DNA from 2 places in the Acidovorax sp. 106 genome. Region 1 is predicted to be linked to the other one. Evidence: riboswitches for the same ligand, from Rfam matches in the RefSeq annotation. Region 1 holds a riboswitch; the other holds the start of a gene.
What was found. Region 1 has a riboswitch for cobalamin ahead of C8C98_RS21015 (TonB-dependent receptor domain-containing protein). Riboswitches for the same ligand answer to the same signal wherever they lie in the genome.
Positions count from the first base shown of each region.

Region 2: another riboswitch for cobalamin. It lies ahead of cobM (precorrin-4 C(11)-methyltransferase); the one in region 1 lies ahead of C8C98_RS21015 (TonB-dependent receptor domain-containing protein).

Region 1 is NZ_RCCC01000001.1:4,770,634-4,785,721, reverse strand. Features, by position in the region: gene C8C98_RS21035 (bifunctional diguanylate cyclase/phosphodiesterase) at 1-1,420, shown strand, start outside; gene C8C98_RS21030 (sulfite exporter TauE/SafE family protein) at 1,473-2,288, opposite strand; gene C8C98_RS21025 (cell division protein ZapA) at 2,757-3,107, opposite strand; gene C8C98_RS21020 (DUF904 domain-containing protein) at 3,104-3,343, opposite strand; cobalamin riboswitch at 3,392-3,632, shown strand; gene C8C98_RS21015 (TonB-dependent receptor domain-containing protein) at 3,719-5,611, shown strand; gene C8C98_RS21010 (cobyrinate a,c-diamide synthase) at 5,629-6,999, shown strand; gene cobU (bifunctional adenosylcobinamide kinase/adenosylcobinamide-phosphate guanylyltransferase) at 7,008-7,589, shown strand; gene C8C98_RS21000 (ABC transporter substrate-binding protein) at 7,779-8,729, shown strand; gene C8C98_RS20995 (iron ABC transporter permease) at 8,773-9,816, shown strand; gene C8C98_RS20990 (ABC transporter ATP-binding protein) at 9,861-10,655, shown strand; gene cobO (cob(I)yrinic acid a,c-diamide adenosyltransferase) at 10,645-11,214, shown strand; gene bluB (5,6-dimethylbenzimidazole synthase) at 11,232-11,936, shown strand; gene C8C98_RS20975 (TIGR00730 family Rossman fold protein) at 11,981-12,844, opposite strand; gene crcB (fluoride efflux transporter CrcB) at 12,946-13,329, opposite strand; gene C8C98_RS20965 (TRAP transporter large permease) at 13,373-14,677, opposite strand; gene C8C98_RS20960 (TRAP transporter small permease) at 14,693-15,088, opposite strand, start outside.
Region 2 is NZ_RCCC01000001.1:1,784,238-1,799,325, reverse strand. Features, by position in the region: gene cbiE (precorrin-6y C5,15-methyltransferase (decarboxylating) subunit CbiE) at 1-38, opposite strand, end outside; gene C8C98_RS07955 (cobalt-precorrin-5B (C(1))-methyltransferase) at 35-1,171, opposite strand; gene C8C98_RS07950 (precorrin-8X methylmutase) at 1,179-1,865, opposite strand; gene C8C98_RS07945 (sirohydrochlorin chelatase) at 1,862-2,926, opposite strand; gene cobM (precorrin-4 C(11)-methyltransferase) at 2,926-3,732, opposite strand; cobalamin riboswitch at 3,888-4,123, opposite strand; gene C8C98_RS07935 (alpha/beta hydrolase) at 4,158-5,177, opposite strand; gene C8C98_RS07930 (hypothetical protein) at 5,197-6,162, opposite strand; gene lpoB (penicillin-binding protein activator LpoB) at 6,361-6,972, opposite strand; gene C8C98_RS07920 (YcfL family protein) at 7,022-7,417, opposite strand; gene C8C98_RS07915 (COG3014 family protein) at 7,475-8,995, opposite strand; gene C8C98_RS07905 (class I SAM-dependent methyltransferase) at 9,336-10,079, opposite strand; gene C8C98_RS07900 (ParB/RepB/Spo0J family partition protein) at 10,426-11,343, opposite strand; gene C8C98_RS07895 (cupin domain-containing protein) at 11,401-11,697, opposite strand; gene C8C98_RS07890 (hypothetical protein) at 11,716-11,991, opposite strand; gene C8C98_RS07885 (alpha/beta hydrolase) at 11,988-12,530, opposite strand; gene C8C98_RS07880 (ParA family protein) at 12,559-13,365, opposite strand; gene C8C98_RS07875 (LysE family transporter) at 13,381-13,995, opposite strand; gene rsmG (16S rRNA (guanine(527)-N(7))-methyltransferase RsmG) at 14,140-14,811, opposite strand; gene mnmG (tRNA uridine-5-carboxymethylaminomethyl(34) synthesis enzyme MnmG) at 14,808-15,088, opposite strand, start outside.

The sequences.
Region 1 (15,088 bases):
GGCCCTGCACGACGAGAGCGGGCAAGTCATGCAGAGCATTGGCTTCATGCGCGATCTCACGGCGCAGCACGCCGCACAGAAGCGCATTGAGGAACTCGCCTACAGCGACGTGTTGACGGGATTGCCCAACCGTTTGTTGCTCGCGCAGCGCGCGGATGCGGCCATTGCCGCAGCACAGCAACAAGGCGGCAGTTTTGCCATCTTGTTTTTGGATCTGGACCGCTTCAAGATCATCAATGACTCGCTGGGGCATCCGTTTGGTGATCGGGTCCTGCAGTTGGTGGCCGAACGTTTGCAAACCTGCCTTCGGCAAACAGACATGCTGTGCCGACTGGGAGGGGACGAGTTTGTCATCTATCTGCATAGCGGCGATGCCACCGTTGCAGAGGCGGTGTCGCGCCGCATTCTGGACGAGATGCTGCGCCCCTTTGGGCTGGATGGCATGGGTTTCTCTATCCAGTGCAGCATTGGCATTGCGTTGTTCCCGCACGATGGGCTTTCGCTGGACGACCTCATCAAGCAGGCCGACACAGCGATGTACCGCGTCAAGGAACGTGGCCGGGGCAGCTACGGCTTTTACCAGCCGCAGATGAATGCCAACCTGCTCTCCCGCATGAAGCTGGAGCATGCCATGCGCCAGGCTTTGGGACTGAAGCACATGTCGGTGCACTACCAGCCGCAGGTCAGTCTGACCACGGGTGCCATCACGGGGGCCGAGGCGCTGATCCGTTGGACGGACCCAGAAATGGGCCCTGTGTCACCGGGGGCGTTCATTCCTCTGGCCGAAGAATCTGGCTACATCGTCACGCTGGGTGCCTGGGTGATGGAGCAGGCGATACGGGAGGCTGCGGGCTGGATGCAGTCCGGGAGCCCCATTGTTGTCTCAGTGAATGTATCGGCATTGGAGTTTTTGCAGCCCGATTTCGTGAGCCGACTGGTCTCTTTGCTGGACGTCCACGGACTGCCGCCAACCTTGCTGGAGCTAGAGTTGACGGAGAGCATTTTGCTGCAGGACGCGCAGGAGATGGCGCAGCGGCTGGGGGTGCTTGCCAAACTGGGGGTCAGCCTGGCCATCGATGACTTTGGGACGGGCTACTCCAGCCTGGGCTATCTGAAGAAACTCCCGATCCACAAGCTCAAGGTGGACCAGTCTTTTGTGCGTGGTTTGCCCGACGATGATGGTGACCATGCCATCGTGAGTGCCGTGATCAGCATGGGACACGCGCTGCGCATTGCCGTGGTGGCCGAAGGTGTTGAGACCATGGCCCAGAAATCCATGCTGCAGCAAATGCAGTGTGACCACTTCCAGGGATTCCTGTGCGCGCCAGGGCTGCCTGCGCAAGACTTTCGCCTGCTGCTTGCCGACCCCGGCAAGGTGGTGCGGCGTATGCAACAGCAGGGATTTGCGGCGGCGGCCTGAGGCTTGTTTGGCGGCGATTGCAGTTGCTAACAACCGGGTGCACTGGCTCGGTTCAAGAAGCCAGCACACCTTTCCAGAACATGTAGGCCGCCAGCGCAAACAGCAGACTGGCAAACACGCGCTTGAGTTTTTTCACGGGCAAGTTGTGGGCTGCTTTCGCACCCAATGGGGCCGTCAGCACGCTGCAGGTGGCAATCACTCCCAGTGCTGGCAGCCACACATAGCCCAGCGAGCCTGCTGGTAAATCGGCCACCGACTGGCCGCCCAGCACATAGCCAATCACGTTGGCCAAGGCAATCGGAAAGCCCAGCGCAGCGCTTGTGGCCACCGCGTTGTGGATGGGCACGTTGCACCAGGTCATGAACGGCACACTGACAAAGCCTCCCCCTGCGCCAACCAAGCCCGACAAAAATCCAATCACCCCGCCTGCACCCATCTGGCCTGCCGAGCCAGGCATTTGCCGCGTGGGGGCAGGTTTTTTGTCCAGAAACATTTGCGTGGCAGAAAAGCTGACGAACAGGCCAAAGAAGATGGCCAGAAAAGAGCCTTTGAGCAGAGCAAAGACCCCCAGGCTGGCGGCGAAGCTGCCCAGCACAATGCCAGGAGCTAGCTTGGTCACGATGTCCCAGCGCACGGCTCCCCGCTTGTGGTGCGCACGCACGCTGGAAATGGAGGTGAACACAATGGTGGCCATCGATGTGGCAATGGCCATCTTCACGGCCAAATCTGGGCCCACCTGCTTGGCGCCCAGGATGTAGGTCAGAAATGGCACCAGCAGCATGCCGCCGCCAATGCCTAGCAGCCCGGCCAGAAAGCCGGTGCACAAACCCAAAACGCCCAACTCAACAATCAGCAGAGGATCCAGCATAAGGGAGGGGTACCGTAGGTGTTGGAGTGGGGGCTGAGCTGCCGCTCGGCAGCGCTTCGCACAGAGAGTGCCAAGCGTAAGAAGAAGGTGTCTGCGAATGCCACCGGACCGGCATCCTGAACCGGGGGTTCAGGGGGGCGAGGGCAGCCTGACGTTGGGTTCATCTGACGCGAGACGATCACGCTCACCAGGCAATTACCAAGCCCGAGCTCAGGGAGCATTGGTTCAAGGAAATATAAAGCCCGGCAGCACCGCAGACCTCACCATTGTAGGCCTTTGGCCTTGAGGTTGCAGGCAAAGCGGTGATGTATTTGGGGATGGGTTGCGAAGCCTGGGCCAAACGCCGTGGCCGACGCGTTTGCGCTCTGGGCTGGCGGCCACGGGGCCCGCCATCTGGCCCGTGCAGCCATGCCTAAAAGCCGAAACACACCATGGGCTGCCTGCCCAGGGTGGCCGCAGCCAGCACCGTCAAAGCAGCTGGCCGTCTTGCTCCAGCGCCTGGTCCAGGCGGCCCAGCAAGCTTTGCAGGCGTTGGTTTTCTTCATCGCTGGGGGCTGTGGCCGCCAGGGTGGGGGCAGGGGTGTGCACTGGCATTGCTGCTGCCTTGGCCGCCGCTGCATCGCGGTCGGCGATTTCAAAAGCCAAGTTCAGCGCAGCCAGCACGGCGATGCGCTCGCGGGCGCGGACTTTACCGGCATCGCGGATGCGGGTCATGGCGGTGTCGACCCGCTCCACTGCATCCAACAGGCGCGATTCTTGCCCCTCGGGGCAGGCCAGCAGGTAACTTTGCTGCAGGATCTGCACCTCGATTTGCTTCATTCGATTTCCTTGGTGGGGGCGGGCGCGACGGGCGCGGTGTTGGCAGGCAGGCGCTCCAGCAAGGCATCGATTCTGCCGCGCGCTGCGTTCAGGCGGGATTTGAGTGAATCGCGCTCCTGGGTCAGGGCGCTGACTTGATCGGCCAGCAAGGCATTGGTGCGTTGCAACTCGGCGTGGCGTACCAAAAGGCGCTCAACGCGCTCGGCGATCTGATCGGTGGTGGAGGGTTCTGCCATACAGCCCTCAATTGTAGGGTCGTCTGTTCCAGGCGGGGAATGCAGAGGCCCTAAAATCCGCGAGTTGGTGCTCGCTGCTTGGTTCACAGGCCGCAGTTCAACGGGAAGCAGGAAGGCGACCACCACGGTGGCGTGCCCGGCCTGCGCTGCCCCCGCAACGGTCAGCGGACGGATCGAGTCGATCCTCTCTCCATTCACACATGCCACTGGGGGCCTTGAACAAGCCCCTGGGAAGGCTTTGGAGAGCGTTCCGCCAGCCCGGATACCGGCCAACACGGTGGTTGTGTACGCCTTATCAAAGGGCGGCACAGCCTTATCACCCACACGCTGGCGGGGAGGCCGGCACGGGTTGTTTGTTGATTGAGTTCCCCCACGATGAGTTACCCCATCCCCCGCGCCCGGAAGCTGGCGCCGTTGTCTTTGCGTCCGAATTTGTTGGCGCTAGCCGCCACTGGGCTGTGCGTCTTGTCGGTGCCCGCCCACGCCCAAACCGCCGCTGCAGGCGCCACGGTGCTGGCGCAAAACCTGCGTACGCCTTCTTTGTCTGAAACCGTGGTGGCCGCCACGCGCACTGAGCAGCCACTTTCCGATCTGGTGGCCGATGTGTCCATCGTGGACCGCGACAGCATTGAACGCAGTGGCGCCACCGGCCTGGGCGATTTACTGGCCCGCCTGCCAGGGGTGGAGATGTCGCGCAATGGCGGCCCAGGCAATGCAACCAGCCTGTTTCTGCGCGGTGCAGAAACCCGCTTCACTGCCGTGTACATCGATGGTGTGCGCATGGACTCGCAGTCCACCGGCGGCGCCGCGTGGGAGGCCATTCCGCTCGGGCTCATTGACCGCATCGAAGTCTTGCGTGGCCCTGCGGGCGCGGTGTATGGCTCTGACGCCCTGGGCGGTGTGATTCAGATCTTTACCAAGCGCGGTGAAAAGGGCTTCGCGCCGTTCGTTTCTGTGGGCGTGGGCAACCGGGGCACGACCAAACTTGAAGCCGGTGTGAGCGGGGCCAGTGGCACGGTGGACTACGCACTGGGCCTGATGCGTGACGAGAGCGATGGCTTCAACGCCCGCCCCATCGCCGGCCAGAACCCCGACAAGGATGGCTACCGCAACACCGCTGGCAATGCCCGCGTGGGCTTGCAACTGAACGCGGTGCACCGCCTGGAAGGCACTCTAATGGTGGGTGACACCAACAGCGGCTACGACAGCGGCCTGGGCAATGACGACCGTAGCCTGCACACCATGCACGCGCTGGGCCTCAATTGGCAGGCACAGTGGAGCAGCGCCTACAAGACCAAGTTCAGCGTGACCGATTCGCGCGATGAATACGAAACCAAGCCCTCGGTGTACCTGTCGGACACGCGCCTGCGTGGCTATTTGTTCCAGAACGAATGGCGTGAGGGGGCCCACCAACTGACGGCCGCACTGGAGCGCCGCGAAGACCACCTAGAGAACAACCCCATCGACCGCGACCGTTCGCAAAACGGCGTGGCGCTGGGCTATGGCTACAACGCCGGTGGGCACACGGTGCAGGTCAACGTGCGCCACGACGACGACAGCGAGTTTGGCGGCAAGGACACGGGCAGTATTGCGTACGGCTACGCCATCTCGCCGCAATGGCGCGCCACCGCCTCGGTGGGCACCGCCTTCCGTGCGCCCACGTTGTACCAGCGCTTTAGCCAGTACGGCGTGGCCAGCTTGAAGCCCGAGTCGGCGCACAACGCTGAACTGGGCCTGCGCTATGCCCAGGGCAGCAGCACCTTCTCGGCCGTGGCTTACCGCAACCGCGTTACCAACCTGATCACCTTTGTGGGCGCTTCGGCATGTTCGCCCACGCAGACACAGGGCTGTTACGCCAACACCGCCCGCGCCGAATACAAGGGCGTGACGCTGGCCGCATCGCACCGCGTGGGCACCGTGCAACTGCACGGCTCGCTCGATCTGCAGCGCCCGCGTGATCTGGACACTGGCAAGCAACTGGCCCGCCGCGCCAAGCACCACGGCACCTTCGGGGCCGATACCGTGGTGGCTGGGTGGACGCTGGGGGCAGAAGTGCAGGCCTCGGGCCGCCGCTACGACACCATTGCCAACACCAACGTGCTGGGCGGCTACACCCTCATCAATCTGTATGCCAGCACCCGCGTTGCGCGCGACTACACCTTGCTGGCCCGCGTGGACAACCTGGCCGACAAGGACTACCAGCTGGTCCGCAACTACGCCACCGCAGGCCGCACGCTGTTTGTGGGCTTGAAGTGGGCACCGCAGTGACCTTGACCGCAGCCGGGATGCAGACGCCCGCCCGCTGCCCCGCCTTGTTGATTGCTGCCCCGGCCTCGGGGCAGGGCAAGACCACGGTGACGGCGGCGCTGGCGCGGCTGCACACGCGCCGGGGCCTGCGTGTGCAGGTGTTCAAGTGCGGTCCAGACTTTTTGGACCCGCACTGGCACCAGCTCGCTAGCGGCCAGCCCGTGCACCAGCTCGATCTGTGGATGAACGGCGAGGCCGACTGCCGCCAGCGCTTGCATGCCGCAGCGCAAAGCAACGACCTCATCCTCATTGAGGGCGTGATGGGCCTGTTTGACGGCACCCCCAGCGCGGCCGATCTGGCCCAGCACTTTGGCGTGCCGGTGCTGGCGGTGGTGGACGCATCGGCCATGGCGGGCACTTTTGGCGCGCTCGCCTTTGGCCTGCAACATTACCGCGTAGACATGCCCTGGGCCGGCGTGCTGGCCAACCGCGTGGGCAGCGAGCGGCATGCGCAGATGCTGCGCGATGGTCTGCGCGACAGCGCCGACTGGATGGGTGCGCTGATGCGTGTGAGCCATGGCGAAGAGCCTGCTGGCGCCAGCAAAAAGGGCGCGGCCTTGCTGCCCGAGCGCCATCTGGGCCTGGTGGCCGCACACGAGCTGGCCGACAGCGCCCAGCGCCTGGATGCCGCCGCCGATGCACTGGCCGCCACCCCGCTGGGCCAAATGAGCCCGCAAGACCTGCAGCGCTGGGCGGTGGACTTTCCCGCGCCCGAGCATGCAGAGCCCGTGCCTGCCTTGCTGCAGGGCCGCACCGTGGCCGTGGGGCGCGATGCCGCGTTTTGCTTTACCTACGCCGCCAACCTGCAGACGCTGGAGCAACTGGGCGCGCGCGTGGTGTTCTTCTCGCCCCTGCACGATGCCGCCTTGCCCGATTGCGACGCCGTGTGGCTGCCCGGTGGCTACCCCGAGCTGCACACCGACCGTATCGCTGCCAACACCGGCATGAAGGCCAGCCTGATGGCCCATGTGCTGCAGCGCAAGCCGCTGTGGGCCGAGTGCGGCGGCATGATGGCGCTGTTCGAATCCATCACCCACACCGACGGAACCCCCCACCCCGCTTGGGGCCTGCTGCCCGGACATGTCCGCATGCAAAAGCGCCTGGCCGCGTTGGGCCCGCAGCAACTGGTGGTGGATGGGCGCACGCTGCGCGGGCACACCTTCCATTACTCCACCGCGCAAAGCGATGCACCCGTGGTGTCGCGCACCTCGCGGCCCGATGAGCCGGTGGCGGCCGATGCGGGCGAGGCGCTGTACCGCCTGGGCAGCATCCACGCCAGCTACTTCCACGCGTGGTTCCCGTCCAGCCCCGTCGCTGTGGCACGCCTGCTGGGTGGAGTGACTGCGTGAGCCAATTCATGCCAAACAGCCGCTCCGAGCTGATCCTCGGCGGACAGAAAAGCGGCAAGTCCCGCCGCGCCGAGCTGCAGGCGCGCGACTGGCTGGCCCAGTCGCCCGCACACAACGCCGTGCTGATTGCCACCGCCCAGCCTTGGGACGGCGAGATGCGCGAGCGCATCGCCCGCCACCAGCGCGACCGCGCCGAGCGCGTGCCCGGCCTGCGCACGCTGGAAGAACCCCGCGACCTGGCAGCCGCCCTGGCCCAGCACAGCACCGCGCACACGCTGGTGGTGGTGGACTGCCTCACCCTGTGGCTCACCAACTGGCTCATGCCTGCTGGTGACGACGCGCTGGATATCAAGCAAAAACAGGCTCTAGCGCTTGATTGGAAGGCGCAAGCAGCTCATTTTTTGATAGCAATTGAAAAAGCCCCCGGCCCCGTGGTGCTGGTGGGTAATGAGATCGGCCTGGGCGTCATCCCCATGGGCCGCGAAGTGCGCGCCTTTGTCGATGCGCTGGGCGTGCTCAACCAGCAAGTGGCGCAGGCGTGCGATCGCGTCACGCTGATGGCGGCTGGGCTGCCGCTGAAACTGAAATGAATCACCCCCTGAGTCGCGTCGCGCCTTCTCCCTCTCTCGCTTCGCGGGAGGGGGACGCCGTCCGTGCACACAAGCGAAGCGCCGCATCTGCGGCTTGGCGGCCCTTGAACGACGGCCCTGGTCTGGATCGCGCCAGTTTTGAGCGTGGTGGGTTGTTTTGTACAGCAACGAATTCACTGAGATAGAACTATGAAACCCACCCCCGTGCGCCGCATCCTCTGGGTGATCGCCATCCTCATCGTTCTGGGCCTGCTCATGGCCGGGCTGGCGCGGGCGCAGCCCGTGCAGGTCACAGACGACCGGGGCCGCACCATCACCTTACCCCGGCCACCCCAGCGCATCGTGAGCCTGCTGCCCTCGCTCACCGAGACCATCTGCGCGCTTGACCAATGCCACCGTCTGGTGGGCACCGACCGCTACTCCAACCACCCCGCCAGCGTGCAAAAGCTGCCCAAGGTGGGCGGCGGGCTGGACCCGAGCATCGAATCCGTGGTGGCGCTGCGGCCCGATGTGGTGGTGATGTCCGTTTCGTCCCGTGCGGGCGAGCGGCTGGAGGCACTGGGCATTCCCGTCGTCACGCTGGAGCCCAAGACCCAGGCCGACGTGCAGCGCGTGCTGGTCAAAATGGCCCAGCTGCTCGGCCAGCCAGACGATGCAGCGCACAAGGTGTGGCGCGTGATTGATGCTGCGGTGTCTGCCGCCGCCCAAAGCCTGCTGCCGGAGGCCCGCAACGCGCGGGTGTACTTTGAAGTGAGCCGGGGCCCGTATGGCGCGGGCGAATCCTCGTTCATCGGCGAGACGCTCACCCGCTTGGGCGTCAAGAACGTCATTCCTGCATCGCTGGGGCCGTTTCCGCGCCTGAACCCCGAGTTTGTGGTGCGCGCCAACCCCGACCTCATCATGATGGGCAACCGCAGCATGCAGGCTGCTGCGTCCTACCCCGGTTGGAACACCCTCCAGGCCGTGCGCCTGCAGCGCCTGTGCGTGTACGGGCCCGAAGAGTCCGACGCCGTGGTGCGCCCCGGCCCCCGCATGGCCGAGGCCGCGCGCATCATGGCCCAGTGCATCAACGACAAAATGGCCCGCAAGACGTCCGCTGCGCCACCGGCCCCGCCCCAGGCTTCCAGTACAAAGCCGTGAAGAACTGCCCATGAGCCAGCTTCCCGATCCCGCCATGGCCGACATGCCCACGCGCAACGCCGCCGCTCACGCCCACGCGCGCCTCACCACCCCGCGCCAGCGCGCAGCGTGGCTGCTGCTGGCGCTGGCCGTGCTGACGGTGCTGCTCACCGCCCTGGGGGCCAGCGTGGGCAGCACGGGCTTTGACAGCGTGCTGCGCCTGGCCGACGACCCCATGGCCGCCCGCATCGTGTGGGACATTCGCCTGCCGCGCAGCCTGGGGGCCTGGCTGGCGGGCGCGCTGCTGGGCTTGTCGGGCGCGGTGGCGCAGGGCCTGTTCCGCAACCCGCTGGCCGAACCGTTTTTGCTGGGCAGCGCCTCGGGCGCATCGCTGGGCGTGGCTTCCGCTCTGGCCCTGTTTGGCACCGCCCCCGCCACGGCGTGGCTGGCCAAGCTGGGGCTGACGGGTGCGGCTTTTGTGGGGGCCGTCGTGGCCGTGCTGCTCACGCTGCAACTGGCGCGTGGGGTGCAGCACACCCTGCGCCTGCTGCTGGCCGGGGTCATCGTGGGGGTGGTGCTGGGCGCTATCAAAGACCTCATCACCCTGGCATCCCCAGACATCATTGCCGCCATGCAGGGCTTTAACCTGGGCAGCGCGGGCTTTATTGGCTGGGCGTCTTGCGTGCTGATGGCGCTGGCTTGGTGCGTGTGCATGGCTGGGGCCTGGGTGTTCAGCCGCGCGCTCGATGGTTTGAGCCTGGGCGAATCCACCGCCGCCAGCCTGGGCTTGCCGCTGGTGCCCATGCGCGTGGCGCTGGTGGCCGTGCTGGCCCTGTCCACCGGCACGGCTGTGGCGCAGACGGGGCTTATCGCCTTTGTGGGCTTGGCCGCGCCGCATTTGGTGCGTTCCATGGTCAAGGTCACCCATGCGTGGCTGGTGCTGCTGGCCAGCCTGATGGGCGGCGTGCTGCTGCTGGGGGCCGATGTGCTGGCCCGCTGGGTGATCGCCCCACAAGAGTTGCCCGTGGGCGTGCTCACTGCTGTGCTGGGTGGAGGCTATCTGCTGTGGCTGATGCATCGGCGCACAGGGCAGGGGGGCGTGTTGTGAGTTCGGTGCATGCTCCTGAGTTGATAGCGCTTTACGCCCATCAAATGGGCGCTAGCGTAGGTCCATGCCCTGTGCTGCAAGACATTCATCTGCCGCTGCTGGCCGGGTGCTGGACGAGCATCGTCGGCCCCAATGGCGCAGGCAAATCCACCTTGCTGCGCGCACTGGCGGGGCTGATACCCCACACAGGCACCGTGCACCTGCTCGGGCGCGATCTGGCCGACTGGCCCCGGCGCGACAAGGCGCGGGCCCTGTCGTGGCTGGGGCAGAACGAAGCCGCAGCGGACGACCTCACGGTGTACGACGTGGCCATGCTGGGCCGCCTGCCGCACCAGCCCTGGCTGGCCCCGCCCAGCACCGCCGACCACGCTGCGGTAGAGCAAGCCCTGCGCGCCACCCATGCGTGGGACTGGCGGCAGCGCACGCTGGGTGGCCTCTCGGGCGGGGAGCGCCAGCGCGTGCTGCTGGCCCGGGCCCTGGCCGTGCAGGCCCAGGTGCTGCTGATGGACGAACCCCTGGCCAACCTCGACCCTCCGCACCAGGCCGACTGGCTACTGCTGGTGCGAGCGCTGGTGGCTGAAGGCAAGACCGTGGTCAGCGTGCTGCACGAGGTATCGATGGCGCTGCAGGCCGACCACGTGGCCGTGCTGGCGCGTGGCCGCATCGTGCACCACGGCGCTGCTGCGCACCCTGATACCCACCGCGCTGTCGAGCGCGTGTTTGACCGCCGCATTGCCATCCACAGCGTGGCCGGGCAATGGATGGCGCTGCCGCAGTTGCACGCTACGGCTGTGCCACCTTCCAATGATTTGAACGAGAACCCACCCCATGCAAATTGAAGCTGCTCCCACCGAAAAACGCTACGAAAAGCCCGAGGGCGAACGCCGTGGCCTCATCATCGTCAACACCGGCGACGGCAAGGGCAAAAGCACGGCCGCTTTTGGTTTGGCACTGCGCGCCCATGGGCGTGGCAAGGCCGTCAAGATTTACCAGTTCATGAAAGTGCCCACGGCCCGCTTTGGCGAGCACCGCATGTTCGAGCAGATCGGCATCCCCATCGAAGGCCTGGGCGACGGCTTCAGCTGGAAGAGCCAGGACCTGGAGCACTCTGCCCAACTGGCCCGCGACGGCTGGGAAAAAGCCCGTGCCACCATCATGGGCGGCGAGCATTTCTTGGTGGTGTTGGACGAAATCACCTACCCGCTGATTTACGGCTGGCTGCCGCTCGAAGGCGTGCTGCAAACCCTGCGCGACCGACCCAAGGATGTGCATGTGGTGCTCACGGGCCGTCGCTGCCCCGAAGAGATCATCGCGCTGGCCGACACGGTGACTGAGATGACGCTCATCAAACACGCGTTCAAGGCCGGGGTGCCTGCGCAGCGCGGCATTGAGGACTGAGCGCTTTGCTTGCACCCATGTCCGGAGCAGAGCCCACCACGCCCACCGTTCCAGCCCAGCCCTACACCGAGGCCGAGCGCAGGGCCGTGTACCGCGCCATTGAAGAGCGGCGCGATATGCGCCACTTTGCTGGCGGTGCCGTGGCCCCAGAGGTACTGCAACGGCTGCTGCGGGCAGCACACCACGCGCCCAGCGTGGGCTTCATGCAGCCGTGGCGCTTCATCCGCATCACACGGCCTGCGCTGCGCCAGCAACTGCACGAGGTGGTGGAGGCCGAGCGTTTGCTCACGGCCGATGCCCTGGGCGTGCGGCGCGAGGAATTCATGCGGCTCAAGGTGCAAGGCGTGCTTGACGCTGCCGAGCTGCTGGTAGTGGCCCTGGCCGATGGGCGCGAAGCCCACATCTTTGGCCGCCGCACCCTGCCGCGCATGGATTTGGCGTCTGCCGCCTGCGCCATCCAGAACCTGTGGCTCGCTGCCCGCGCCGAAGGGCTGGGCATGGGCTGGGTATCCATCTTTGACCCCGCTGCCTTGGCCGCCCTGGTGGGCATTCCAGCAGGGGCCGAGCCCATCGCCCTGCTGTGCCTGGGGCCGGTGCACGGCTTCTACGAAGAGCCCATGCTCCAGCAAGAGCGCTGGGCCCAACGTGCGCCGCTGGGTGATGTGGTGTTTGACGATGTGTGGGGCGTTGCATCGTCAGTGGTTGCGCCAGCGCAGGGCTAGCCCTTGGGACTGAGCCCGGCCTGGGTGCCGCGCAGCGGTAGCGCTCAGAGCTGGTAGAACGCCTTGATGTAGTCCCACGCTTCCTGCGGGTCGTCCGTGTAGTGAAAGAGCTTGAGGTCTTGCGCCGAGATGGTGCCTTCTTCGACCAGCGCCTCGAAGTTGATGAGCTTCTTCCAGAACGCGGTGCCGCACAGCACGATGGGCACAGGCTTGGCCTTGCCGGTTTGCACCAGCGTCATCACTTCAAACAGCTCGTCCAGCGTGCCAAAGCCGCCGGGGAAGGCGACCAGGGCCTTGGCGCGCATCATGAAATGCATTTTGCGCAGCGCGAAGTAGTGGAACTTGAAGCACAGCGATGGTGTGATGTACGGGTTGCCGCTTTGCTCATGGGGCAGGGCAATGTTCAGGCCCACGTTCAGTGCGCCTTCGTCGTGCGCACCGCGGTTGGCGGCTTCCATGATGCCGGGGCCGCCGCCGGTGCAGATGTACAGGCGCTCGGACTCGGGCTTGCCATTGCTGTACTGCGCCACCAGGCGTGAGAACTGGCGGGCCAGGTCGTAGTGCTGGGCGTTGCGCACGGCCTGCTTGGCGCGGGCGATGAGCGCGGTGTCGCCACTGGCTTCGGCGTCGGCCAGTTGCTGTTGCGCGGCCTCGGGGTCTACAAAGCGGGCGCTGCCAAACACCACCACCGTGTTTTCAATGCCCTGGTCGGCCTGGCCCAGGTCGGGCTTGAGCATTTCAAGCTGGAAGCGGATGCCGCGTGTTTCGCGGCGGAAGAGAAACTCAGGATCGGCAAAAGCCATGCGGTACGCGTCAGAGTGCAGCGGGTTGCCGTTGGTGGCGTGTGTGTGCAGATCGGCCCAGGCATCGGCCAGGCGGCGTTCGTTGAGTTGGGTGTTGGCTTCCATGGTCGGATTGGTCTATGTAATCGATGAGAGAAACGAGCGGGTGCGGAGCGCAAAGGGGCTGCTGGAGACTAAATATCAAATGAGGGCGTAGCGCTTGAATATCAAGCGCGGCCAGCTATTAAAAATGTAGCGCTTTGCATACCCAGCACGGTGAGCAATAGCGAGCCCAGCAGGTGCACGCTGGTGGTGCCCAGGGCCAGGAGGTAGCGCTGCTGTTGCAGCATGGCCACCACTTCGGCAGAGAAACTGGAGAAGGTGGTGAGCGCCCCCAAAAAGCCGGTGACCAAGGCCAGGCGCCAGGCGGGGTCGAGCTGCGGAAGGGCCTGGAACACGGCCACGCACACGCCGATGAGGTAACCACCAATCAAGTTGGCGGCCAGCGTGCCCCAGGGAATCAGTCCACCGGGGTTGAGCCACAGCCCCAAGCGCCAGCGGGCCAGGGCTCCCAGGCACGCGCCTGCGCAGATGGAGAAAACTTGCAACATGCCATGACTGTAGCAGCCGTGGCACGGGCGTTGAGTGACAGTTTCAGCGTGCTGCCATCTGCTGTGGCAGCCAGGTGACGATGCCCGGAAACACGTAGATCAGCGCCACGGCGCCGCACATGAGCAGGAACATCGGCATGGCTACTTTGGCGATCCAGGGCAGCTGGCGCCCGGTCATGCCTTGCAGCACAAACAGGTTAAAGCCCACCGGCGGCGTGATTTGCGCCATTTCCACCACCAGCACGATGAAGATGCCAAACCAGATGGTGTCGATGCCTGCAGCCTGTACAGTGGGCATGAGCACGCCCATGGTCAGCACCACCATCGAGATGCCATCGAGGAAGCAGCCGAGGATGATGTAGAAAATGGCCAGCGCCACAATGAGCTGGGCTTGGTTCAAGCCCAGCGAGGCGATCCATTCCGCCAGATGGCGCGGCAGGCCGATGTAGCCCATGGCCAGCGTCAGGAAGGCTGCGCCCGCCAGGATGAGCGCGATCATGCAGTACAGGCGCGTGGCGCCCATCAGCGATTCTTTGAAGGTGTTCCAGCCCATCGACCCCTGCACGGCCGACAACACCAGCGAGCCAACCACGCCCACGGCGGCTGCCTCAGTGGCGGTGGCAAAGCCGGTGTAGATGCTGCCCAGCACGGCAGCAATCAGCAGCACCACGGGGATCAGGCTGCGCGACTCGGAGAGCTTTTGCATGAAGGTCATGCGCACGTCGGCGGCGGGCACTTGGTCTGGGTGGCGCAGCGCCCACACAATGATGTAGCCCGAGAACAGTGCCGCCAGCAAAATGCCCGGCAGCACGCCCGCGATGAACAGCTGCGAGATCGACACCTCGGCTGACACGCCATAGACGATCATGATGATCGACGGCGGTATCAGCAGGCCCAGCGTGCTGGCCCCGGCCAGTGTGCCCACCACCATGTGCTCGGGGTAGCCACGGCGCGTCAGCTCGGGCAGCGTCATCTTGCCGATGGTGGCGCAGGTGGCGGCACTCGACCCCGACACGGCCGCAAAGATGGTGCAGCCCACCACGTTGGTGTGCAGCAGGCGTCCTGGAAGGGCCTGCACCCAGGGGGCCAGGCCTTTGAACATGTCTTGCGACAGGCGGGTGCGAAACAGAATCTCGCCCATCCAGATGAACAGGGGCAGGGCCGTGAGCGTCCAGCTGGAGGCGCTGCCCCAGATGGTGACGGCCATGGCGTCGCCCGCAGGGCGGGCAGAGAACAGTTGCATCCCAATCCAGGCAACGCCCGACAGGGTCAGCCCGATCCATACCCCACTGCCCAGAATCAGGAACAGGGTCAGCACCAGCAGGCCGGTAATGGCGATATCACTCATGGTGTGTACTCGGGTTCATTCGTTGCGCAGGGCTTCGCCTTGCTGTGCATCGGCGCGTTTGCCCAGGATTTCGAGCACCAGCTCATCCAAGAAGGCGATGGCCAGAACCACGGTGCCCAGGCCCATAGCGATCTGCGGAATCCACAGGGGCGTGGCATCGCTGCCGGTGGAGATGTCGTTGAACTCATACGACTGCCAGGCCAGCTTGCAGCTGTACGCCGCAAACAACAGGGCCAGCAGCGTGGCAATGGCCAAAGCCCAGACCTCGAATGCCTTCTTGGCCTTGCCCTTGAGGGCATTGAGCAGCAGCGTGACGCGGATGTGTTCACCGCGCTTGAGTGTGTGGGCCAGGGCCAAAAAGCCGGCGGCGGCCATCAGGTAGCCTGCGTAGGCGTCAGTGCCCGGCACATG
Region 2 (15,088 bases), 3.0 Mb from region 1:
AGCACGCCGATCACTCGGCAAGGTTGGGGATCGGTCATGTCGTCTTTGGAATAGAAGAAGCGGCTTCGGCCATCTTCAGGCCGTCAAAGTCGCACACCAGCACCTGCAGGCGGAACTTACCGCCGTAGCGGTCGGGCGCCATGAGCGTGCGCACCACGGCCTGGGCCAGTGCTTCATGGAAAGGCGTGGCCAGGCCCAGGGCCTGCATGCGCTCGGCGGCAAAGCGGGCGGTTTCGGCGGCGGCAATCTCGGCGCACACCTCGGGCGGCGCGCTAATGCCTGCGGCCAGTTGGGCCAGCAGCTCGGTGTCTACCTCGGCGCGGTTGGCGTGGGTGATGGTTTCGCCCTGGGCTATTTTTGTCAGCTTGCCCACCATGCCGCCAATGACGACTTCGGTGAGGCCCTGGGCCACGGCTTCGTCGAGGGCATAGCGCAAAAAGTCGCCCATCTGCACAAAGCAGGCGGGGGGCAGCGCGGCGTGCTCTTTCATCGCAAACTGCTCGGTGCGCCCGCCGGTGGTGAGCACCACCACGCCGTGGCCCAGCGTGGCCGCCACCTGCACGCCCTGCACCACGCTGGCACGGTAGGCCGAGGTGGAATACGGCTTGACGATGCCAGTGGTGCCGAGGATGGAGATGCCGCCCAAAATGCCCAGACGGGCGTTGAGCGTCTTCTTGGCCATCTCCACGCCCTGCGGCACGGAGATGGTGACCTCCAGCCCGGCATGGGCCAGCAGCGGGCCGCCAGCGGCGCGCACGTTGTCTTCAATGTTGCGGCGGGGCACGGGGTTGATGGCCGGGCCGCCCACTTCCAGACCCAGCCCGGCCATGGTGACGGTGCCTACACCAAAGCCGCCACACAGGCGCACCACACCGGCCTCGCCGGGCAGCACGCGCACATCGGCGGTGAGGTGGGCCTTGTCGGTGCAGTCGGGGTCGTCGCCTGCGTCCTTGATGACCATGGCATGGGCGGTGGCATCAGGGGTGCTCACATCGCAGCGCCCGTCGTTCACCACAAAACGCACCGTGTCGCCGTTGGGCAGCAGGCAGTCCACCGCATCGGGCACCGCGCCGTGCACCAGGCCCTGCACGGCAGCGGCAGCGGCGGCGGCAGAGCAAGCCCCGGTGGTGAACCCGGTGCGGGTGCCCCGGTGAACGGTTTTTTCCATCATGGCGTTGTCAGCCCTGGGCGGTCGTCAGCTTTTGCTGCGCCTCGGCCAACGACAGCAAAGCGTGCACAGCGGCCACCACCAGCGTGGAGCCCCCTTTGCGCCCGCGAATCACCAGCCAAGGCACCTCGTGCTGGCTGGCGATCAGGTCTTTGGACTCGGCCGCCGACACAAAGCCCACGGGCATGCCCACCACCAGCGCGGGGCGCACGCCCTCCTCTGCAATCAGCCGGGCCAGCTCGATCAGCGCTGTGGGCGCATTGCCAATGCCCACAATGGCGCCTTGCAGCAAGCCCAGGCGGTGGGCCTTGCGCATGGCCTGTACGGCGCGGGTGGTGTCCTCTTGCTGGGCCTGTGCAATCACATCGGCATCTGAAATGAACTGGTGCGTGCGCATGCCAAAGTGCGCCAGGCGGGGCTGCGACAGGCCCGAGCAAATCATCTCCACATCGGCCACCACGGGCGTGCCCCCGCGCAGCATGGCGGCCACGCCCGCCTGCACGGCCTGCGGGTGAAAGTCGGTCAGGCCGTTGAACTCAAAATCCGCATTCGCATGGATCATGCGGCGCACGATGGGCCATTGCTCGGCGGTGTAGCTGTGGCTTTGCACCTCGGCATCGATGATGGCAAAGCTGTCGTGCTCAATGGCCTGCCCGGCGCGGGTGAGCTGCTCGGTGACGGTGTTGACGGTGCTCATGCGGGCTGGGCCTCGTGGGTGTGCCCGTGGGAATGCGCATGAGGGTGTGGATGGACGTGATCGCCATGACCGTGGTCGTGACGGTGTTCGTGGCTGTGGTCATGCCCGTGTTCATGCGCAGGGTCATGTACCCCGTGCGGGGCATGCAGGTGCACTACGGCCTCAGCGGCCGGGGCATGGGTGTGCTCATGGCTGTGGCCGTGGCCCATGTCGTGCGCCAGTTCGCGGTATTTGCAGCCGTCGCACGGCAGCTTGCTGTCGGGCACGCCCGCGCGCAGGTCGGCCACACGCTGCTCCAGCAGGGCAAAGATTTCTTTCTCAAACCCAAAGTACGAGGCTTGTGCAAACCGCACCTGCGGGTACTGCTGGCGCAGGTGCTCCACCTGGCGGGCAATGCGCTGCATGAGCGTGCCGGTGAACAGGTAATACGGCAGCACCACCACCTGCTTCATGCCCACCAGCACCTGGCGCTGCACCGCGCGCTCCAGGCGCGGCCAGGTGATGCCGGTGAAGGCCAGGTCCACCAGCTCGTGGTCGGTCTCTTCCATCAACCAGCGGGCCATCTTGGCCACGTCGCCATTGGCTTGGCGGTCGGACGAACCCCGCCCCAGCAGCACCACGCCGGTGGTGGTGGGGTCGGGCATGTCCAGCGCGTTCATGCACTTGCGCAGGTTGCGGCGCAGCACATCGAGGATGGGATCGCACGCGGTGAGGTGCGGGCCATACAGAAATTCAGTGCCGGGGCAGTGCTCGCGGGCGTGTTCGATGGCTTCTGGAATCTCCATCTTCACGTGGCCTGCCGCGTTCAAGATGAGCGGCAGCACCAGCACGCGGCGGGCGTTGCGCCCGGCTTGCTGCAGGCCGTCATGCAGGCTAGGGGCGGCAAATTCGATGAAGCACACCTCGATGTTCCAGCCGGGCTGGCGCTCGCGCCACTGGGCTACGAAGCGGTGAATTTCGTCATTGCCCTCGGCCTCGCGTGAGCCGTGGCCGATGAGCAAAATGGTGTCGTCGTGGCGTGCGCCGTGGTGTGTACCGAGGGGCGTGGCTGTGGGTTGCATCAGGAAGTCTCCGTGGACGTTGCAGGCGCACTGGCCTTGCGAAAGCGGTGGGTAAAGCTGGCGTCGTACAACTTGGACTTGGCCAGCGTGGGCCAGTGGCGTGCGCCCAGATTGGGGCTGGCAATCACCATGGCCTGGCTGACCACCTTGGCGTCGCGGCAGCGCTGGCGAATGTCGGCCAACGTACCGCGAATGATGAGTTCCTCGCCCGGCCAGCTGGCCTTGTGCACCACCAACATGGGGGCGTCATCGGCCCAGCCAGCGGCGCGCAGTTGCTCCTGCACTTTGTGCAGCAGGGTGATCGACAAGAAGATGCACAGCGTGCAGTGGTGGCGCGCCAGCTCGGCCAGCGATTCGCCTTCGGGCATGGGGGTGCGGCCTTCCACGCGGGTGAAGATCACGGTCTGCGTGACCTCGGGCAGCGTGAAGCTTTCCACCGCTGCAGCGGCAGACGCCATGGCCGAAGACACTCCCGGCACCACGCGCACGGGCACTCCGGCGGCGTCGAGCGGCTGCACCACTTCAATCAGCGCGCCATACAAGGCCGGGTCGCCCGTTTGCAGGCGAATCACCACCGCGTGCTGCTGCGCCTGCGCAATCAACCACGCAGCCATCTGCTCCAGCGTCATGTCTTTGCTGTCGGCAATGGCGCAGCCGGGCGGCGCCCAGCGGGTCACGGCCTCGTTGACCAGCGAGCCTGCAAAAAGAATGGCGCCTGCGCGCTCTATGAGCGCGCGGCCTTTGACGGTGATGAGCTCCGGATCCCCCGGGCCCGCGCCCACAAACCAAACGGTACCGACCGTCATGGCTGGCGCCAGCCCAGGCAGCACATGGGGGTGCCATGGCTCACCAAATGCTGCGCCACTGGCCATGGGGCCAGTAAAAATAAAGTCTGCATGAAAACCACCCGGACGGACCCAGACCCCTGCCTCCCCGCAGGTTCTGTGAGATAGGCGAGCACGTGGCTCACCCGCTTGTCGGCCGGTCTCCGGGCTGGCGAAATGTTCCTGTGAATCCTTCCCAGGCCGAGGGGCCCAGTGGACATGTGACGCAGGATGAACGCGCGTGCGTTCTTTCGCTTACCGTTGCGGGGGCAGCTCAGGTTGATTGCGACTCGTGGTGGGCCGCGCTCTCCTGATTCCCGTTTAACTGTACCATCGCAATGACAGCACGAGCACCAACGGGGGCGAGTATAGGGCAGCGGGTATCACGCATGGCACAACGCATGGGATCAGTGCAGCGCAAGCGATGCACACAGACCTGCGCCAGGGGATCGTCCCCATTGCTGCACCCACTGCAACACCTGCTGTACGCCATCTGCGCCCGGCGCTTGCAGGCCGTGGTCTGCCCCGGGCAGGCTGCGCGCGCAGTAGGGCGCTGCGCGCCGCTGGGCCGCCTGGGCAAATTGCCCGTAGGCCGCGGCGGGCACCAGTTCGTCACGCTCCCCCCACACTTGCAGCAGAGGCCAGGGGCCGTCGATGAGGGGCTGCTGCACGGGCCACCGCCACAGGTCTCGCCAGTAACGCAGGCTGCGGCCTTGGTGCACACTGGAGTCTGAGGCTGTGCTGGCCTGCATGCGGCCCAAGGCGTCCCAATCGGCACCGTGGCCCGTGCGCAGTGCCTGAAGCCGCCCGGCTTCGCGCGGGTCCAGACCGCTGCTGGAAATCATCACCACGCCGGCCAGATCTGGCCCAGCCACTGCGGCCAGCGCGGGAAGAAGTTCTGCCCCTTCAGAAATACCGACCAGCAACAGCGGTGGTGGCGCTGCACCCACACTGGCGGGCGGCTGTATGGCGACGATCTGGTCCAGCGCAACGCGCGCGTGGGCGGCCCAGTGGGAGAGGCTGTCGCTCTGCACAAAATGGGACGGGCAGTCAGCGGGCGCGGAAGTGTCCTGGGGGTGCACGCCGGGCTTGTGCAGCACCGTGACCTGGGCGTGCAGCAGGCCGCGAAAGTAGCGGTCTGCCAGCGGCCCCATGCCCGCGCAGCCCGAGCCCGGAATCACCACCACGCGGTAGCGCAAGGGCAGCGCCAGCGGGCCGCGCTGCAGCGCCCACAGCGCTTGCGTTGGGTCCTCACCCACACTCAGCCGCAGGGGCGTAAATCGCACGGCGCCCTGCCCTTCAACGGTCTCTGCAGGCGACTGCGGGGCTGCGCAACCGTGCAACCCCGTGACAGCGCACGCAAAAAAGGCCAGCACAAGGCTGGCCTTCACGGTGCGCTGGCGCAGCGAGAGCGCCATAGCGTTCATCGCCACGCGATAACCCACATCACTTCAGGATGATGACCTGCTCAGGCTGCTGCTGCGGCACAGGCATGGGCTGGGGTTGGCCGTCTGCGGGGTAAGCCATCGGTTGTGGAGGTCGCACGCCACGGGACAGGTGTGCATCGGTGTAGCCCAACTGGGTAGCGAGCTGCACGTACACGTCTTGCGCGAGGCTTTGCGAGGTCTCGCGGATCACCTTGGCACGGTTGGGCGGGGCGATGTCGCCGCGCGTGGACAAAATCTTGGTGTCGTTGCCCTGGCCCTGGGCCGAGAACGCCGCCTTGATTTCATAGGTGCGGGTGTTGATGAGCGAGAAGTCGGCCAGCAACTGCAGGCCGTACTGGCGCGTGGCACTGCTGCTGCCCTGCAGGGGAGACAGCGCGTCGGTGAAGTCGATGCTGGAGACCACGCCAAACAGCACGTAGTCGGCGCCGTTGAATTCACCCTTCTTGATGCGGGCGATCACGTCGGTGACCTGGGGCTGCGCCTTGGGCGTGGCCATCTTGCCGCCCTGCACCTGGTTGAGCACCTGCTCGGCCTTGGAGGCCTGGGGCGCACCGGCGTCAAAGCCCTTGCCCTGCACCAGGCGGAAGTAGGTGCCCTGCAGCAAAGCGCCCTTGATGTCGTTGGTGTAGCCGCCCAGCTCGCGCTGCTCGATGTAGCTGTAGCTGCCCGCCACATAGGTGCCACTGGCCTGCTCAGAAGCTTGCACCGACTGGCTGCCGGAGTACGAGCCACCACCGCCGTATGCCCCATGGCTGTGGCTGCCGCCCTGGCTGCTGCGCGCACTCATCTGGGCGCTGCGCTGGTAAGCACCGGCCACGAAATATTCGGACACGCGCTGGGCATAGGCCAAGTCGGTCACGGCAATCTTGGGGGCCGCATTTTGCGCCTGGGCGCTGCTGCCCCAGGCCAGCGTGGTGGCGGCGATCACGGCCAGTGCCGTGTGCAAAGTGGTTCTGCGTTGCATGGTGTGCTCCTTGTGAGCTGACGGGAATTCAGGGATGAATCAGACGCGGCGCAATCCAACACGCACATCGTCCGATACTGGCGCGGTCGATACCAGTGGCCGCCGCGCAAGGGCCGCCCCGCCGCGCTGGCGGCGTCCCCCTTCCCGCGCCAAGCGCGAGAGAAAGGGGGAAGCGGCAAAGCCGCTCAGGGGGTTCCTTTACTTCTTGCTCGTTTTGCGAATCTCTTTTTCGTCCTGCCATTCGATCGTGCCTTCCTGCACATCGAACATCTTCAGCGTGAACTTGTAGAACACGTCCTTGGTGTTGTTGTTCTGCTTGACGATGCTGGTCAGCTCGCCTTCGAGCTGGTACTTGGCCGCTGTCATCTGGCCGACCTTGGCCGTGGTGTTCTGCTTGTACAGGCCGCTCTGGTTTTGGCGCTGCAGCTCGTCCACGCCCTGCTGCATTTCATTGATGGAGCGCGTGAAGCGCACCTTGCCCGACTTGACCAACGCGGTCTGGATCGAGTTCATCACGTTGGTGGTGTCGATGTACTCGCTGGTCTTGTTCTTGACGGTGGAAATGGTCACCGTGGGACGACCCTGGAAGATGCCGGTTTCGAGCAGACTGCCGGTCATCTTCTCGGCAATCATCTGCAGGTCGGACGAGCCGAATTCGTTGGTCACCAGTTCCACGCCCTTGGCGTCGCCGTAGTTGACCTGGCGGTCAAAACGCACGGTGGGGGAGGACAGGTTTTGGCAGGCCGACAGGGCCAGCGTGCTGGCCGCAAAGGCCACGATGAGCGCCGTGCGCTGGAAGTTGCGTTGCATGGTGTTTATCTCTCTGAACAAAACAGAAGGTGCTTGAAGTGGGGGTGGCTCAGCGCGGCTCCACATTCATTTCCAGGCGCAGGTCCACGGCTGCGCCGGTGGGGGCTACGCTTTTGATGGTTTGCTGGCCCAGGCCCAGCACGGTGAGCTGCTTCCACGACTCACCATCACCGACTTGGTTGCCCACGTTGTCGAGCCACTTGAAGCGGTAGAACAGTGTGCGGTCGCTGCGCACAGAGCTGGACAGGTCGGCCTGCACCGCCAGGATGTCGTTCTTGCGCACCAGGCGCATCTCGCGCACAGCGATGCCGTTGGCTTCACCGCGCAGGGCCACTTTGGAAGCCACAGCAAGGGGGGTGGCAGGATCGTGTTGTTGGGCGCTGGCAGCGCCAGCCAAACCCACGCAGGCGGCGCAAATGGCGCTCAGGATGATGCGGTTGGTCATTCAAAAGACTCCTTCAGGCAAATCATGAAATGGGCCAATGGACTGGGCGGATTTCGCTCAGTTTTTGGCGGTAGGTGTCGGTGCAGCCGCAGGGGACTTGGCTGCGGGCTTGGTGGTTGCAGTGCGTGTGGCGGTGCGCGCGGCAGGCTTGGCGGCAGGGGCGGCGGCTTCCACAGGCACAGAGCCGGCAGGAGCGAGCTTGCCCAGGCTGGCAATGTCACCCATCAGCACCGTGTTTTCGTACAAGCGCAGGGGCACTAGTGCGTACTGACCGTCGATCTTGACCGGGTCAGGCAAGGCGCGGCCATTGACGCTGACCACGTGCTCACCTGGGGGCAGGTAGCCACGGGCAATGTAGACGCGGCCGGGCAGCATGCGCCACAGGCGGTCATCGGCCACTTCGGTGGCTGCCGAGGCTACGGCACCAATCAGGCCGCCCACCAGGCCACCGCGCTTTTGCAGCTCGTTTTGCACCACGCCCTTGGCCACAGCGCGGGTCACGCCACGAAACACCATGCCGGGCATTTCGTCCTTGAGGGCGCGGCGGGCCATCACGTTCACGTCCACCACTTTTTCCAGCTTCAGGTTGGTGCCAGCGGCCGACAGCGTGGTGAGCAGCGGATCCGTGGAGGGCTCAATGATGGGGTAAGAGATGCTGGCAGTGACCAAGCCACGGCCCGTGGGCACGGGGATGGTGAAGGCCTTGGGCTTGCGCGCAGGCGCGTCGCCAGCTTCGACCACAAACAATACGTCCGTCATGCGCTGGCGGCGCTTCCAGGTGAAGCTGGTGCGGTTGTCCAGGCCGCGCAGGCCCTCTTCCAGCACCCCAGTTTCAGGCTTGAGTTCAATGGCTTTGCGGTAGCCAGGGGCGGCCAGGCCAGACTCGCCCAGCACTTCGTACATGAAGCCCGCCAGGTAGTGGCTCAGGGCGTTCTGGTAGCCGTTCTTCAGTGCCAGCACTTCGGGGTCGTTGAGGGTTTCAACGGGGTAGCCGTTGAGCTCCTTGCCGCCTGCGGTGGCGCCCTTGGACTTGGCTTCTTCTTCCGCCGCCAGGGTTTCCTTGGAGCGGAACTCGGCAATGATGGCCTCGCGCTCGTGCGTGCGCTTAATGTCAACGCGGGCGTTTTCAAAATCGCCCACGGCCACGCGGTTCAGGGCCAGGCGGGTGGTAAGCCACACCTTTTCGTAATCCTGGCCTTCGTAGTTCTTGAGGCGTTCACTGATCAGCGCCGCGCCCACGGTGCCCATCAATTTGGTGGGGTTGGTCTTGGCGGTTTCTTCCCATTCCTTGACCTTGATGTCTGCCAGCAAGAAAGCGTTGGTGCTGTCCTGGTAGCGGCGGTCCATGCGCAGCAATTCGCCGCGTTCCAGGTTGTAGAGCAGCGCGGTCTTGTCGTCCTCGCTCTTGGCAGATGCCTCCAGTTGCTGCAAAGCGGCCGGAATGCCGCCGGTGCGGCCTGCCGACTGCACGTCGGTGGCCAGCTTGTCATGGCTTTGCATGCTGGCGCAGCCGGTCAGGGCCGCGCTCAGCGTCAGCACCCACAGCAGACGGGGACGAAAGTGCGCAAGAGTTTTCATTTTTTTCCTAGGAGAACGGTAAACGGGATCTCAGAAAGCCCTGCAGGACCCATCGCCTCCAGCCCGGTAGGCCAACGCGCGCAAAGGCTGTACCGCCGCAACGGCGGGCGAAGTGCGCATTGAAACCAGGCAATCAATGGGATGGATCGGGTGTCACGGTGCGCCCCCTCCCGGCGCGCAAACGTGTCAGGCAGCTCCCTCAAGCTGTGAGTTTTCTGGAAATTCTGTTGGCAGATGTAGCCAGCCGGGAATGTAGCAAAACGTTGTATCTTTTCTGTAACCAAGCGGGCCTGCAGCGGCACCAGCAGGTGGGAGTGGACAAGCGGCTCGGCCATGGCGATCACCGGCGCTGGTCCTGCAATGGCACGCGGTAAATCCACACCACCCGCCCACCCGGGGCTCGCAGCTGGGCGCGGGGCAGCACGCCAGGCACCGCAAACTCCAGGCTCACCAGCCAGGCGCCGGGGGCCATCTCGGCCTGGGCCTTGGCCGCAGCGCGGGCCATGCTTTCGGGCCGCTGAAACAGGTACACCATCTGGTAGCCGCTCCAGTCGGCCTTCCACATGTCGGCCCGGCGCACCCGGGCCCAGGGACAGCGCAGCGCGCAGGCCACCCGCAGCAGCCAACTCCACTCAATACCGTGCAGCACCGCATCGGGGTAGGCGTGGCGCAGGGCCAGCAGGCCATCGCCCAGGCCGCAGCCTGCGTCCAGCACCTTCGCGTTTGCGGGCAAGGGGGCCTGCACAGCCAGGGCCTGCAGGGCATGGCGGGGGGTAGGGAACAAGGGGGCATCGCGCCAGGCGTTGAGCGGGTACACCAGCAGCAGCAGTGCCAAGGGCACCAACCAGGCCCAGGCGGGCAAGGTGACCATGCCTGTCAATGCCAGGGACAAGGGAAAGCCCGCCGCAATCAGCCCGCGCCGCCACCAGCTTTCACCCAGCAAGCTGGCCACTGTGCCCAGCAGGCAGGGCAGCAGCATGGCCCACAGCATGGGCACCACGGGCCGGAGCGTGATGAACAGCAGCCAAGCAGCCGCCCAGGCCAGCAAGGCAGGCAAGGGCCAGGGCAGGCGCAGGGACACCATCATCATGCGCACCCATCCGCCCCAGGCAGCGCACGGCAGCGCACCGCAGCGCCACAGCGTGGCTGCGGGCAAGGCAAGGCAATGCAATCAAGACAAGGGTGGTTCATGGCGAGGGCAGGCGGAAGCACGGCGCGCTCCAGGCGCCGGTCTGCAGCGGGCAGTGTAGGCCGGTTGGGTGTGTTTTCTGGGGCCCTCAGGCCCTCGCCAATGCCAGGGTTGTGCCAAAGTTCACATTCGCGCCCGCCGGGCTGTCAACGCGCCCCGGCCAAAGACCATTGCAGCCAGGGCTCTCTGGGGCGCCCCATGGCGCAATCGGCACCCGCCACGGGGCTGCGCTGTGAACTACTCAGCCGCGCAGTCGCTCGATGAGGCCGTTGAGTTCTTCGATGGAGCCGAACTGGATGGCCAACTCGCCCATGTCCTCCAGGCGCCCTGCCCGCTTCACGCGCTTTTTGACGCGCACTTCCACAGCGGCCATCAGCAGGTCCGACAACTCTTCCTCCACGCGTTTCATGTCGCGGGACTTTTCTTTCTTGGGCTTTTGCGGCACCAGGCTGAACTCGGCCCCAATCTTCTTGACCAGGCTCTCGGCCTCGCGCACCGACAGTTTCTTGGCCGCAATCTGGTTGCCCGCAGTGATCTGAGCGGCGCGATCGAGCGAGAGCAACGCCCGCGCGTGGCCCATGTCGATATCGCCCGCCATCAGCATCGTCTGCACGGGCTCGGCCAGGTTCAGCAGCCGCAGCAGGTTGCTGGCGGCGCTGCGCGAGCGGCCCACGGCTTGGGCGGCCAGCTCGTGCGTCAGGCCAAATTCTTTGACCAGGCGCTGCAAGCCCTGGGCTTCTTCCAGGGGGTTCAGGTCTTCGCGCTGGATGTTTTCAATCAGCGCCATGGCGGCGGCCGACTCGTCGGGCACATCGCGCACCAGCACCGGCACCTCGGCCAGGCCCGCCAGGCGCGAGGCGCGAAAGCGCCGCTCGCCCGCAATGATTTCGTACTTGCCTGCGTTGTCGCCGCCCGTCAGGCGCCGCACCAGAATCGGTTGCATGATGCCCTGCGCCTTGATGGACTCGGCCAGCTCGTACAGCGCGCCCTCGTCCATGCGCGTGCGCGGCTGGTACACACCGGGCACCAGCTCAGTCAGCGGCAACGTGCTGGGCAGGCCCGCTTCGGCCGCCTGGGCCTGCTCTACTTTTTCTTCGACCTTGGGGCCCAGCAGGGCTTCCAGGCCGCGTCCCAGGCCCTTGGGTTTCTTGGTAACCATGTGATGGCTTTCTATGATTCGGAATCAGTAACAGCGAAAAGGTCTGGCCGCCAGGGCTTATCGATCAATGATCACCAGCGTGCCGTGGCTGCCGGGCGCCACCGCGTGGGGGACGCCCGCAGGGACAATGAACACCTCGCCCGCCCCCACTTCGGTGACCTGCCCTTGCAGGTCCAGGCGCATGCAGCCTTCAAGCACCAGCAGCGCTTCATCAAAGTCGTGCGACTCGTTGGGGTAGGCGGCATCGTCCATGCGCAGCACCTTCACCTTGGCGCCAGCGGCTTGGCCCACGATGCTGGAGCTCCAGGCGCGGGGTAATTGGTCTGCCGTCGAAATCAGATGGGTTTTGGACATAAATCGGAGATTCAGGTTTCAATGCGTGGCCTGTTGCGCGGCACGGCGCTTTTTGCGGCTGCGCCACAAGCGCAGCCACACGCCCCAGGCCACGGCCAGCAGCACCAGGGCCAGCGCAAATTGACCCAACGCAGCCACCACCACAGCGCCACTGGGCAGTAACCAGGCCAGCACCACTTGCAGCGCATCCAGCGGCACATACAGCTGCACAGGGCGGCGCGGGCGCGGGGCTACCGAGGGCTGTGCGCCGTCAGCCGCTGGCGGGCGCTTGCGCCACAGGGCCCAGCGGCTCATGCCGCCTGGGCCAACTGGGTCAACCAGCCGTGCCCCTCTTCCCAGTCGCCCAGCCCGGATTCCGCATTGATATGGCCACGCTCGCCGTAGTCCACAAACCGCGCACCCCAGGCCTCGCCCAGGCCCTGCACGCGCTCGTAGCTGCAGTACGGGTCGCTCTGGCTGCCCACCAGCAGGGCCGGGAACGGCAGAGGCTGGCGCGCAATGGGCGCCCAGCCGTGGATCATGGCCGCGACGTCAGGCCGCTCCACATCGCCCGGGGCGACCAGCAGCGCGCCGCGCACCTTGGCGGCGTGGCGGGTGTGGCTGGCCCACCAGGCGGTGAGCACGCAGCCCAGGCTGTGCGCCACCAGCAGCACGGGGCCATCGGCATCGGCCACGGTCTCTTCCAGGCGGGCCGACCAATCGCCACGCAGCGGGCGCATCCAGTCGTGCTGCTCCACGCGCTGGTAGCCGTGCAGACGCACCCAGCGACTTTGCCAGTGGTCGGGGCCCGAGTTTTGCCAGCCGGGCAACAGGAGCACATTGGAGGGCTTAATTGCTATCATTTTTATAGCTTGTAGCGCTTTATGGTTGCGCCTTGGAGGTCTTTTTATCTCCAATCCCCATGCGCTTAACGCGATCGACCATCTCCTTGGCAAAGTCCACAAACGCGTGGCTGCCCTTGGCCGAGGGGTCAAACACCACGCCCGGCACGCCGTAGCTGGGGGCCTCGGCCAAGCGCACGTTGCGGGGGATGACGGTGTTGAACACCTTGTCGCCAAAGTGGTCCTTGAGCTGCTCACTCACCTGCTGCTGCAGCGTGATGCGCGGGTCAAACATCACGCGCAGCAGGCCAATCACCTGCAAATCGGCATTGAGATTGGCGTGCACCTGCTTGATGGTGTTGACCAGATCGGTCAGGCCCTCGAGCGCAAAGTATTCGCACTGCATGGGCACGATGACGCCGTGGGCGCTGCACAGGCCGTTGAGGGTGAGCATGCTCAAGGACGGAGGGCAGTCGATGAGCACGAAGTCATAGTCTGCATCGGCCTCGGCCAGCGCGGCCTTCAGGCGCTTTTCGCGGTGCTCCAGGGCCACCAGTTCGACCTCGGCACCGGCCAGTTCGCGGTTGGCGCCCAGCACCCAGTAACCGCATTTGTCCGACAGCACCGCCGCCTCTTGGACCGAGGCGGATTCCAGCAGCACGTCGTACACCGACAGCTCCAGCTGGCGCTTGTCTACGCCCGAGCCCATGGTGGCATTGCCTTGGGGATCCAGGTCCACCATCAGCACACGTTGGCCAATTTTGGCCAGACCTGCGGCCAGGTTGACGGTGGTGGTGGTTTTGCCCACGCCGCCCTTTTGGTTGGCAATACAGAAAATTTTGGCCATGTGGAGGTGTTCGAGTTACTTGGAGATGGCCAGCTTGATGCCGAAACCGATGAGGAAGACGCCGGCCAGCTTTTCCAGCACGCGGCCAATGCGGGGGTTGGCGCGCATGCGCTCAGCCAGGTGGTGGGTCAGCAATACGGCCCCCAGGCCGTACACAAAGGTCAAGGCGGCCACGGTGGCCGCCATCACCCCAAAGGTGAGCAGGCCCTGGTGGTGGGCTGGGTCCACAAACAGCGGGAAGAACGCCATGTAAAACACAATCGCCTTGGGGTTGAGCAGCGTGATCAACCCAGCCTGCTTGAAGTAGTGGCGCGGCTCGATGTTCAGCACCGGCTTGGCACCGGGCTTGGCCGTGAGCATCTTGAACCCCAGCCACCCCAGGTAGGCAGCGCCCAGCCACTGCACCGCCACAAACGCTGTGGGGTAGGTGGCCAGCAATGCGGCCACGCCCGCCACCGCCGCCCACATCAGCACTTGGTCGCCCGCAATCACCCCCATCGTGGCCGCCAGGCCGCCGCGAATGCCACCCTTGCTGGTCGAGGTGATGAGCGCCAAATTGCCGGGGCCTGGAATGGCCAGGAACAACACAATGGCGGCGACAAAAGCGCCGTAGTCAGCAATGCCAAACATGATTTCTCCCGGTGCCGTGACGATGGGGAATGCAGCGAAAACTGCGCAATAACAAGGCCGAGTTTAAGCGACGCTTTTTCGGAAGCAGCGCCTCCAACGCAGCACGGCCCAAGCACCAGCCCCGAAGAGCGCGCCCCGACCAGCTTATGCGGGCTTCATCCAGACAATACAGCGCTCTGCATCCAGCCCGGGCACCGTGAGTTGTTCCACGTGAAACACCGCGACGTCAGCAGGCAATGCAGCGATTTCATCCTCAGGGTGCTTGCCCTTCATGGCCAGCCACACGCCATGCGGCGCGGCCAGGGCCGAGCGCGACCAAGTCACAAAATCAGGCAGCGAGGCAAACGCCCGGCAGCTGACGATGTCAAACGGCGTGGTCAGCGTCTCCACCCGTGCGTGCACGCCATGCAGGTTGGGCAGCTTGAGTGCTACCGCCGCTTGCTGGATGAAGGCGGCCTTTTTGCCCACCGTGTCCACGCAACTCACATCCACATCCGGGCAGCAGATGGCAAACACCACACCGGGCAGGCCACCGCCCGAACCCACATCCAGCAGTCTCACGCCCGCCCCGCCCCGCCCCAAGGTCGTTACATGGCGGCGCAGTGGCGCCACGGCAGCCAGGCTGTCGAGCAGGTGGTGCGTCAGCATCTCTTGCGGGTCGCGCACCGCCGTCAGGTTGTAGACCTTGTTCCACTTTTGCAGCAGGGACAGGAACTCCATCAACTGCGCAAGCTGCGCATCGGTCAGGGCCAAACCCAGGGCCTGGGCACCCTCTTGCAGGCGCGCTTGCAAAGCGTCGTGGGTCACGGCGCTCATGCAGCCACCTCGCCCTCGGCCTTGGCCGTCACCTTGTCCGTAGGCAAGGCAAAGTCCTTGAAGCCGCCTTTTTTCAAATGCACCATCAGCAGCGAAATCGCGGCGGGGGTGATGCCCGTGATGCGCGAGGCCTGGCCCAGGGTTTCAGGGCGGTGGCGCGTCAGTGCCTGGCGGGCCTCAATGCTGAGTGCCGTCACCTGCATGTAGTCCAGCTCGGCGGGCAGGCGCAATTTTTCGTAATGGGCAGCACGCTCCACCTCACCCTTCTGGCGGTCAA